DNA from 3 places in the Bradyrhizobium sp. MI1.11 genome. Region 3 is predicted to be linked to each of the others. Evidence: predicted binding sites of a transcription regulator. Region 3 holds the regulator's gene; each other region holds the start of a gene.

Region 1 (3,274 bases), on a different contig from region 3:
AGCCGGCCCGCGGCGTCAGCCGAGCGGTCCTTCTGCCACATCTCGGTGTAGCCGCTCTCGTCGAGCACGATCTGGGCGAGATCCGTGTGCGACGTGACCTCGCGCTGGGCCCGCCAGCGGTCGAACTGGGCAACGACGTCGCGCAACGAGCCGCGCGCCTTCGGCTTGAGCTCGTCGGTCTCGACCACCGCGCGCGCCGCTTCGAACAGCGGAATGCGGCGCTTGCGGGCGTGATCGTGCAGCATCTGCACGGTGGCATCGCCAAGGCCGCGCTTGGGCGTGTTGACGATGCGCTCGAAGGCGAGATCGTCGGCCGGCGAATTGATGACGCGCAGATAGGCCAGCGCATCGCGGACTTCAGCGCGCTCGTAGAAGCGCGGGCCGCCGATGACGCGATAGGGCAGGCCGAGCGTGACGAAGCGATCCTCGAACTCGCGCATCTGGTAGGACGCCCGCACCAGGATCGCGATCTCGTTGAGCTTGTCGCCCTGGCGCTGGATCTGCTCGATCTCCTCGCCGATGCCGCGGGCTTCCTCTTCCGAATCCCACGAGCCTGTCACCGTGACCTTCTCGCCGTCATGGTCCTCGGTGCGCAGCGTCTTGCCGAGCCGCCCCTCGTTGTGGGCGATCAGGTGCGAGGCAGCGGCGAGGATGTGGCCGGTCGAGCGGTAGTTGCGCTCGAGGCGGATAACCTTGGCGCCGGGGAAATCATGGTCGAAGCGCAGGATGTTGTCGACCTCCGCGCCGCGCCAGCCATAGATCGACTGGTCGTCATCGCCGACGCAGCAGATGTTTTTGGTGGGGCCTACAGGGACAGCCGTCATTCCGGGATGCGCCGAAGGCGCAGACCCGGAATCTCGAGCTGAGGACTCATCTCCGGATTCCGGGTTCGGCTCTTCGAGCCGCCCCGGAATGACAGTGGGCGAGGTTGGCTTCGTCGGCGCTTGCGACAACAACCGCAGCCACAAATACTGCGCGACGTTGGTGTCTTGATACTCATCGACCAGGATGAATTTGAAGCGCTGCTGGTACTGCCGCAGGATATCCGGGTGCTCGCGGAAGATGCGGATGTCCTCGAGCAGCAGATCGCCGAAATCGGCGGCGTTCAAAATCTTCAACCGCTCCTGGTAGCTCGCATAGAGCTTGCCGCCCTTGCCGTTGGCGAAGACGGCGGCTTCGCCCGACGGCACCTGCGACGGCGTCAGGCCGCGGTTCTTCCAGCCGTCGATCAGGCCGGCCAGCATGCGCGCGGGCCAGCGCTTGTCGTCGATGTTGTCGGCTTGCAGGAGCTGTTTCAAGAGCCGCACCTGATCGTCGACGTCGAGCACGGTGAAGTTCGACTTGAGCTGCGCCAGTTCGGCGTGGGTGCGCAGGATGCGTCCGCCGATGGAGTGGAAGGTGCCGAGCCACGGCATCCCTTCCACCGCATGGCCGAGCATCTGGCCGAGCCGATGCTTCATCTCGCGCGCGGCCTTGTTGGTGAAGGTCACCGACAGGATCTCGGAGGGGCGGGCGCGGCCCTGGCTCAGGATATGGGCGATGCGCGTGGTCAGCACGCGGGTCTTGCCGGTGCCGGCGCCGGCCAGCACCAGAACCGGACCGTCCAGCGTCTCCACAGCCTCGCGCTGCTCCGGATTGAGCCCGGACAGGTATTGCGGGCCCACCGAGGCCCGCGCACGCGCGGCGATGCCGCCGGCTGCGGGCTGGTGGTCGGGGACGCTCTGGGACGTGATCTTGCTCGGCTCGGTCATGCGAATCATTTGCCCCACGTTGGCACCGCGGGGTGGTGAAAGGGGAGCCTTCTTAACAGGGATTGGTCCCTATATGGGGCCGCGGACGGGGGTTTTCCACGTGCGCGGAAAGCCAATTTGTTCCTGCGGGTCAGGCGAATTTCCGGCGCCAGCGGCCCGGAACCATTGTTCCGAGTTGGCGATTGGTTCTGCAAGTGAGGCGCGTCAGCCGCGCCGATCGCAGACAGACATCGAAACAGAGGTTCGGACCATGCTTAGCTGGGTTGTGACGTTTCTGGTTATCGCCTTGATCGCCGGTATCCTGGGCTTTGGCGGCCTCGCCGGCGCGTCGATCGAAATCGCCAAGATCATCTTCTTCATCGCGGTCGTGCTGTTCCTGGTCTCGGCCGTTGTCGGTCTGGCCCGCGGCCGTAACAGGGTCTAGCGCGCTTACCGCTTCGAGGGCATCGCCACGTTCCGGCCGATGCCCTCGGGCCGCGGTACGGCACTGTGGGCCTTGACCACCGCTGCGATGCGCTCGCGGATGTCTGGCGGAAACGCCGCCACCTTTCGTGAGCCCATGTCGATGTGAAGCGACATGTTTTCGGAGGTCGCCGACAACCAGCCCTCGGTGGCGTGCCGCAGCTCCTGGAATGTGTGCAGCCGCTTGTCGTCGGCCTCCAGCAGCCAGACCGAGACCTGCACGGGATCGCCCAAGTGGATTTCGCGCAAATACCGCACGTGGCACTCGGCAGTGAAGGTCGAGCCGCCTCGCTCCTTCATATAGCCCGGCCCGATCCCAAGCGTCAGCCACATCTGGTCGATCGCGCGGTCGAACATCACGTTGTAATAGGCCATGTTGAGGTGGCCGTTGTAGTCGATCCATTGCGGCTCGATCTGCATGATCGAGGCGCGGAACGGCGCGCCCTCGATCGTTGTGGCAGCAGTCTCCGGCATGTGTCCTTCCCCAGCTATGCGTCCGGTCGCTTGACTTGACCGGTGAGATGTCCTTTGCCACGGTTCGTCTCGTCGGGAGGAACGTCCGTGGGTACGACCATCACCAATAATCCGCCGCGGCCGGCGCCGAAAGCCCTCGCGAGCGCGCTGGAGCAGCTTGCCGGACGGTTCGGCAACCGCCTCATCACCTCGCAGGCCGTCCGCGAGCAGCACGGCCACACCACCACCTGGCTCGTGAACCAGCCGCCGGACGGCGTGGTGATGGCGCAGGAGACCGCCGACATCCAGGACGTGGTGCGGATCTGCGCGACAAACGGCGTGCCCGTCATCGCCTTCGGCACCGGCACCTCGCTCGAGGGCCAGGTCAACGCACCCGCCGGCGGAATCTGCATCGACCTGCGCGACATGAACAAGGTGCTCGCGGTGCATGCCGAGGACCTCGACTGCGTGATCCAGCCCGGCGTCACCCGCAAGGCGCTCAACGAGCATCTGCGCGACCAGGGCCTGTTCTTCCCGATCGACCCCGGCGCGGACGCTTCCCTCGGCGGCATGGCCTCGACGCGGGCCTCCGGCACCAACGCGGTGCG
Region 2 (3,274 bases), on a different contig from region 3:
CGGCATTTCCAGCTCGGGCAGGATCGTCTTGAGCTCGCCCTGCAGCGTGTAAGGGGGATTGACGATCAAGAGCCCGGTGGAGGTGAGAGTTGCACCGTCGGCCTGCGGCGCCACGCTGAATTCGAGGCGCAGGCATTTTCCCGGCGGTTTTGCTGCGGCTGCGAGCCGCGCCACTGATTGCACCAGCGCGTCGGTGGCGCGCCGGCTCTTGGCGGGATACCAGATTACATAGATACCGGTCGGCCATTTCGCGAAAGCCGTCGAGAAGGCCTCGCCGAGCTTTTCGAACTCGTCCTTTGCCTCGAACGGCGGGTCGATCAGGACGATCCCGCGCCGTTCCTTTGGCGGCACGAAAGCCGGCAACGCCATCCAGCCGTCGAGGTCGACCACGCGGGCCTGCTCGTCATGGCGCAGCACGCCGATCAGCGCTTTCCGCGCCTTCGGCTCGAGTTCGCAGGCGACGAGGCGATCCTGCGGCCGCATCAGGGCGCGCGCGATCAGCGGCGAGCCCGGATAGGCCTTGAGCTCGCCTTTCGGATTGAAGGCGCGGACGATGTCGAGATAGGGCTTGGTCAGTGCCATGGCGTCGTTCGACAGCCGCGCCTGCATCAGCCGCGCAATGCCCGTCAGCCACTCGCCGCCGCGGCGCGCCTCGTCGCTTTCGAGATCGTAGAGGCCGGCGCCGGCATGGGTGTCGATGACGCGGAACGCGCCCGGCTTGTCCTGGAGATAGGTGATGATGCGCGCCAGCACGATGTGCTTGATGACATCGGCGAAGTTGCCGGCATGGAAGGCGTGGCGGTAATTCATGCAAGAGCACTACGCCACGTGGCGGCTTGAGCAAAGAGGCACGATGCCTGGGCTACCCACCCCGGATCGGCGGCATCGCCACCTGGTCGCGGCGGCAGGCGCGGCGGTCGATCTCCTCGCAGGCGCGGAATTGCAGGTCCTTGCTGAGGCAGATGCGGACTTCCGATAGCCGCGTCCGGTTGCAGGTGATCGAGACGGCGGCATTGCTGAGGCCCGGATTGGCCTTGATGAAGGCCTCTTCCACCTCCGCCGGCGCCACGGTCTTGGCCTGCGACAGATCGAGATATTCAGCCGGAATCTTGATCGCGGCGCGCGCCTTCCGGATCGTTTCGAAATAGCTGCGGTCGGCGAGCCCCGAGCAGGTGCCGTGCTTGTCCCATTCGTTGAAGATCAGACCCGGCGCCGGCATCAGATCGAGCATGGAGGAGACGATGCTGCGGTTCAGCCGCGGCGACGGCCGCTGGCAATATTCCGGAAAACCGTTCTCATATTGCGGCCACAGACCATGCACCACGAAAGCGTAGGGCCGTCCGCTGCACTGGGTCTGCGAGCGGCCGCCGCGCTCCGCCGCCTCCTCGCAGAAGGAGGGCGACCACGACAGCGACAGCACATAAAAATCGAATTCGCCGGGCGTGTTCTGCCGCTTGTCCTGGGCCTTGGCACCGCCGGCCAGCGCAGCCAGCCCGGCTGCAAGCGTCAGCGAGATCATAAGGCGGGAGAAAAAATGCAATCTGGAATGAAACATGGCGACGCCCCTCAACTAGACTGTGCAGAAGAGCCTAGCAGGCGGTAAGAACATTTCAAGAACAAAATTCGGACGACCGTCGTTCGGCCGCCTGATCGCTCCGGATCAGAACTTTTGCAATTATTGTTTGGCGGCGCGGCAGGCCGGGTTGTAGGCCCAGTTGCGGTCGAGCCCGACCACACACCATTCGACGCCCTGGCCGTAGCCGGCGAAGCCGCCATCCTCGACAATCGAGAAATGCACCTTGCGCAGCTTGCCATCCGTGAGCATAGCCTCGCCGGTGCAATAGCGGCGCGGGATGTTGTCGGACGCCCAGGGCCGGAACGCGGTCTCGTGAACGGCGGAGAAGCCGGTGATCTTCAACGAGGAATTCCAGAACGAGCTTTCTTTCTCCCAGAACTGGCTGGCGATCGTCGGCAGCGCCCTGTCGCATTCGGAGACGTTGCCGTCATAGCGCGGCCCGCTCAGCCAGAAATTCAGCTCCAGCGGATTGGCGGCCCTGGCCTCACCGAGCGACAGCGCCCCGAACAGGAGGCCGAGCACGGCGGCAAAGCGGAGCGATTTCAGGAAGGTCGAGGCGCGCATGGGCAATCCAGACAGCATGATCTGCGAGGGTCGGACGGTGCCGCGAAGGCCGGGGGAGGTCAAGTGCAGCGCGGCAACACTTGCCGACGAGTTGACCGCAATGCTGCACCAGAGGGGTCTTCGGTTCTTTCCACCGCCGCGCCGGCACCGTAAACTGCCACCAACCAATCGGAGTGACGGGAATGCGAATCATTGCGGCCGCGGGCCTACTTGCCTTGGGTATGATGGCGAGCCAGTCGGCGCGCGCCGATCTCCTTCCGGTGCCTCCGTTCAAGGGCAACGACACCGGCGGTATCATCGCCTATTCGATGGCAACCCAGGTCGATGCGCGGCAGGTCGCGGTCGATCACTGCGCGCGCTACGGCAAGGTCGCCAAATTCCTGGCGATGCAGGCCTATGAGGGCGGCTACATCTCGTTCTCCTGCCGCTGGGTGCCTTATGGCGCGGCCGACCAGCCGATCCGCACGCTCTACTGAGGCGCTTTCGCAGCGCCGCTACCTCTCAGCCGGGAGCTTCCCACATGACGCGCAAACTCGCTTTGCTCGGCTCCGCCCTTTGCCTCGTCGTGTCGGCAGGCAGCGCCCGCGCTGACGACCTGCCGGTGCGCAAGGCGGGCCTGTGGGAATTGAAGATGGTCAGGACCGGCACGCCGGTGCCCGAGATGACCATGCAGCACTGCACCGACGAGACCGTCGACAAGGAGATGAACAACAACGTCTCCCCGATGGCCAAGCAGATTTGCGCCAAGCAGGACATCAAGAAGACCGCGACCGGCTATGTCAGCGATTCCGAATGCAATGTCGCCGGCATCAGCACGACCTCGCATGCCGAGATCACCGGCGATTTCAATTCGGCCTATACAGTGAAGACGTCGTCGCACGCGCAAGGCGGCGCCGCCGGCGCAGCAGGCCGCGACACGACCCTGCAGCTCGAAGCGAAATGGCTGGGGGCCTGCAAGCCGGACCAGAAGCCCGGCGACATCGTGATGCCCGGCGGCTTCAAGATGAATGTGCGCGATATGGACAAGCTGAAAGCGCTATTGCCGAAGTAAGGCTCTTCCCCTCTTTCCCTTGCGGGAGAGGGTGTCTCGCCGCCTAGCGGCGAGACGGGTGAGGGGTCTGTCTCCGCGTGTGA
Region 3 (3,274 bases):
CGCCGGCGGAGACCGACTTGCAGGCCGACGATTGATCTGATGGTGCGGAGCAACGCAGCGGGTCGGTGCGTCCGCTCGGATTCGCTGGCGCAAACCACACCATCTCGCCGGCCACGGCCGGCGATGGCAATTCAATCCTGACCTCCGACCTCGTAGCCGGAGGGCGGCTGTTTCAGCCGATCGGCAGGTGCGTGACGGTCGGCTGCCTGTCGGCGATGATCTGCGCCTTGTGCTCGCGCTCGATGACCGACTGGGTCACAGGCAGTTGCAGCACGGTCGCGCGCTGGCCTTCGACGAGCTGCGTCACCAGCACAAATTTGCCGTCGGGGAATTCGATCGCGTCATGATGGCGGTCGGGAACGTGCGGATCGATCTTGCCGAACTTGCCCACGCGGGAATTGATGGTCCGCGTCCAGATCCAGCGATTGTCGTAGCGGACGTCGTCTGCGAAGGCGAGCTCCGTTCCCGGCAGCAGGCAGACGGCAACAGACGGATCGGCTGCGGAGGCGAAGCCGCGCGTCGAGGTGCCGCGGAAATTTGTCGTGACGATCGTCTCGCCGACTTCGGCGGGGCGCGACGCGACGGCATGCAGGCTGTAGTCACACATCGGGTGCTCCTCATGCTGGGATAGCAACCCACGTCTCTTATCGAGGCGCAGGCCTCTATCAGAGTTGAAGCACGAAAGCTCTGCTCGGTTGTGGGCAAATCTGCGGCTGGTTTCCGCAAGCCGCGATCACATTATCTTTCCCGAATTCAATAGGAACAAAGAGAGTTGCGATGCATTCGGGAGGCGCATGCGCGAATATTGCCGGCTGGTGCAACGACCTCGATCGCTGCTCGCTGTTTCCTCGCACACTCGAGCCGCGAAGCGGTGCTGTTTCGGTGCTGCTTCTTGGGCGTCGCGAGTAGCCAGCGCCGGAGGAGGGGCCGGATAGTCTGTGCAGAACCAGAAAGACTATCCAGCCGGAGCGGACGATGATCCGCTCCAATCTCTGACCGGCGATGCCGATCGGAAGCGCGCGAGGCGCCAACTTCTCCAGGTATCAAGTACGTCCGGTATCAGTACTTCCGGTAAAGCCCGATCAGCTTGCCCTGAATCTTCACCCGATTGGGCGGCAGGATGCGGACCTCATAGGCAGCGTTGGCGGGCTCGAGCGCGATCGAGGCGCCGCGACGGCGGAAGCGCTTCAGCGTCGCTTCCTCGTCGTCGATCAGCGCCACCACGATGTCGCCGGTATCGGCGCTCTCGTTGCGCTGAATCAGCGCCATGTCGCCGTCAAGGATGCCGGCATCAACCATGGAATCACCGCGCACTTCCAGCGCGTAATGTTCGCCCGAGCCGAGCATGTCGGGCGGTACGCTGATGGTGTGGCTGCGTGTCTGCAACGCCTCGATCGGCGTGCCGGCCGCGATGCGGCCCATCACCGGTACCGCCACGGGGCGTTCGCCCTCGTCCGCGGGCAGGCTGGAGCCCGCACGCACCTTGCCGAGATTGCCCTCGATGACGCTGGGGGTGAAGCCGCGGCGGCTGCCGGCGGCTGCCTGGAGCTCCGGCAGCTTGATGACTTCAATCGCACGGGCGCGGTTGGGCAGGCGTCGGATGAAGCCACGCTCCTCGAGCGCCGTGATCAGGCGATGGATGCCCGACTTCGAGCGCAGATCGAGCGCATCCTTCATCTCGTCGAAGGAGGGCGGCACGCCGCTTTCCTTCAGACGTTCACTGATGAACCGCAGAAGCTCGTATTGTTTGCGCGTTAACATCTCGACCAAAGTCCCCCGGTTGATGTCGTCCGATTCCGAGACGCAGAATTCGGCAATAAGCCGCTACATGCTCGAAACAAATCATGAACGGACACTATATGTTCGATACATGTTCCGCAACTGCTTAATTTACCGTGAACAGAGCAAACTTCGCGGAACGCGCGTTGCGGGGTGCTCAGACGGGGAGCCGCAACACTTCGCAAGCCGTGCCGGCTTCGGCCTTCGGCGCGAATGGTGCGCGCACGAGAAGTACCTGTGCTGCAGCGAGATTCGCAAGCAGCGAAGAGTCCTGATGATTGACGGGAAGAACGACGCGTGTGCCGTCGTCACGCTCCTCCAGATGCGCGCGCAGATAGTCCTCGCGCTGGTCGTTGGCGCCGACGCCGCGGCCGAGCACGGCGCGTTCGCGGCGATGGTGAATCACTGAACGGCCCGACAGGGCGCGAATCAGCGGCACCATGAACAGGAAAGCGCACACGTAGGACGACACGGGATTGCCCGGCAGGCCGATCACACCCATTGCGCCGAGTCGCCCGTGCATCATCGGCTTGCCTGGCCGCATCGCGATCTTCCAGAACGCCATCGCGATGCCTTCGTCCCGCAGTGCCTGCTGGACCAGATCGTGGTCGCCGACCGATGCGCCGCCGGTCGTGATCAGGATGTCGGCGCCGCTCTCGCGGGCGCGGCGGATGCCGGCGGTGGTCGCCTCCAGCGTGTCGGCGGCAATACCGAGGTCGATCGTCTCGGCGCCTTCGCTGCGGGCGAGCGCGTGCAGGGCGTAGCCGTTGGAATAGACGATCTGGCCGTGGCCTGGCGTGGTGCCTGGCATCACCAGCTCGTCGCCGGTGGCGAGAATCGCGACCTTTGGACGCCTGAAAACGACAAGGTGCGGATGATTCATCCCGGCAGCGAGCGCGAGGTCGCGCTCGGTGACACGGCTTCCCTTGCGCAGGAGCACGTCACCCTCGCGGAAATCGACGCCGGCGGGGCGGATGTGCCGACCGGCGATCGCGGCTTCCTTGATCATGATCCGCTTGCCGGCGGCGACCGTGTCCTCCTGGATCACGACGGCGTCCGCGCCACCGGGAACGACGCCGCCGGTGAAGATCCGTACGGCCTCGCCGGCGCCGATCGTCCCGGCGAACGGTCGGCCCGCCGCGACTTCGCCGACCACGGTGAGCTCCGAATCGATCGTCGCGGCATCGGCCGCGCGCACCGCGTAGCCGTCCATCGCCGACATCGCCTGCGGCGGCTGCGTGCGCCGCGCCGCGAGGTCACGCGCGAGCACGCGATGATGGGCCTCGTCGAGGGAAATCATTTCTTCCGGCAGCGGCTCTGCACCCGCCAGCACCGCGGCAAGCGCGTCGGAAACCGGCATCAAGGCCACGGCGAAAACTCCTGCTCGGCACGTTCGGGCGAATGTTCCGCACGTCTTCTAGCCGAGCGCGGGCGCAGAGGCAAAAACCGCTGAGCGGGCACAGTCATCCCGCCGCTTCACATTGTTCCGGAAGGC

Evidence for each region. Region 3 encodes LexA, which represses DNA repair genes until DNA is damaged. Its sites were predicted from a motif close to TGTTCNNNNTGTGTTCNG; they were not measured.
Region 1: AC0L30_RS24120 (ATP-dependent helicase) is a predicted target of LexA. The motif match lies at 1,925-1,942, and genes of this name have one in related genera.
Region 2: AC0L30_RS15355 (ribonuclease T2 family protein) is a predicted target of LexA. The motif match lies at 1,602-1,619, and genes of this name have one in related genera.

Annotation. Positions count from the first base shown of each region.
Region 1 covers NZ_JBVVPM010000026.1:1,136-4,409, reverse strand. The annotation lists gene AC0L30_RS24120 (ATP-dependent helicase) at 1-1,760, opposite strand, end outside; gene AC0L30_RS24115 (DUF1328 domain-containing protein) at 2,002-2,175, shown strand; gene AC0L30_RS24110 (thioesterase family protein) at 2,181-2,687, opposite strand; gene AC0L30_RS24105 (FAD-binding oxidoreductase) at 2,775-3,274, shown strand, end outside.
Region 2 covers NZ_JBVVPM010000013.1:201-3,474, reverse strand. The annotation lists gene AC0L30_RS15360 (23S rRNA (adenine(2030)-N(6))-methyltransferase RlmJ) at 1-810, opposite strand, end outside; gene AC0L30_RS15355 (ribonuclease T2 family protein) at 863-1,555, opposite strand; gene AC0L30_RS15350 (hypothetical protein) at 1,676-2,140, opposite strand; gene AC0L30_RS15345 (hypothetical protein) at 2,323-2,616, shown strand; gene AC0L30_RS15340 (DUF3617 domain-containing protein) at 2,661-3,191, shown strand.
Region 3 covers NZ_JBVVPM010000002.1:296,465-299,738, forward strand. The annotation lists gene AC0L30_RS03300 (ComEC/Rec2 family competence protein) at 1-35, shown strand, start outside; gene AC0L30_RS03305 (hypothetical protein) at 173-607, opposite strand; gene lexA (transcriptional repressor LexA) at 1,060-1,761, opposite strand; gene AC0L30_RS03315 (molybdopterin molybdotransferase MoeA) at 1,937-3,148, opposite strand.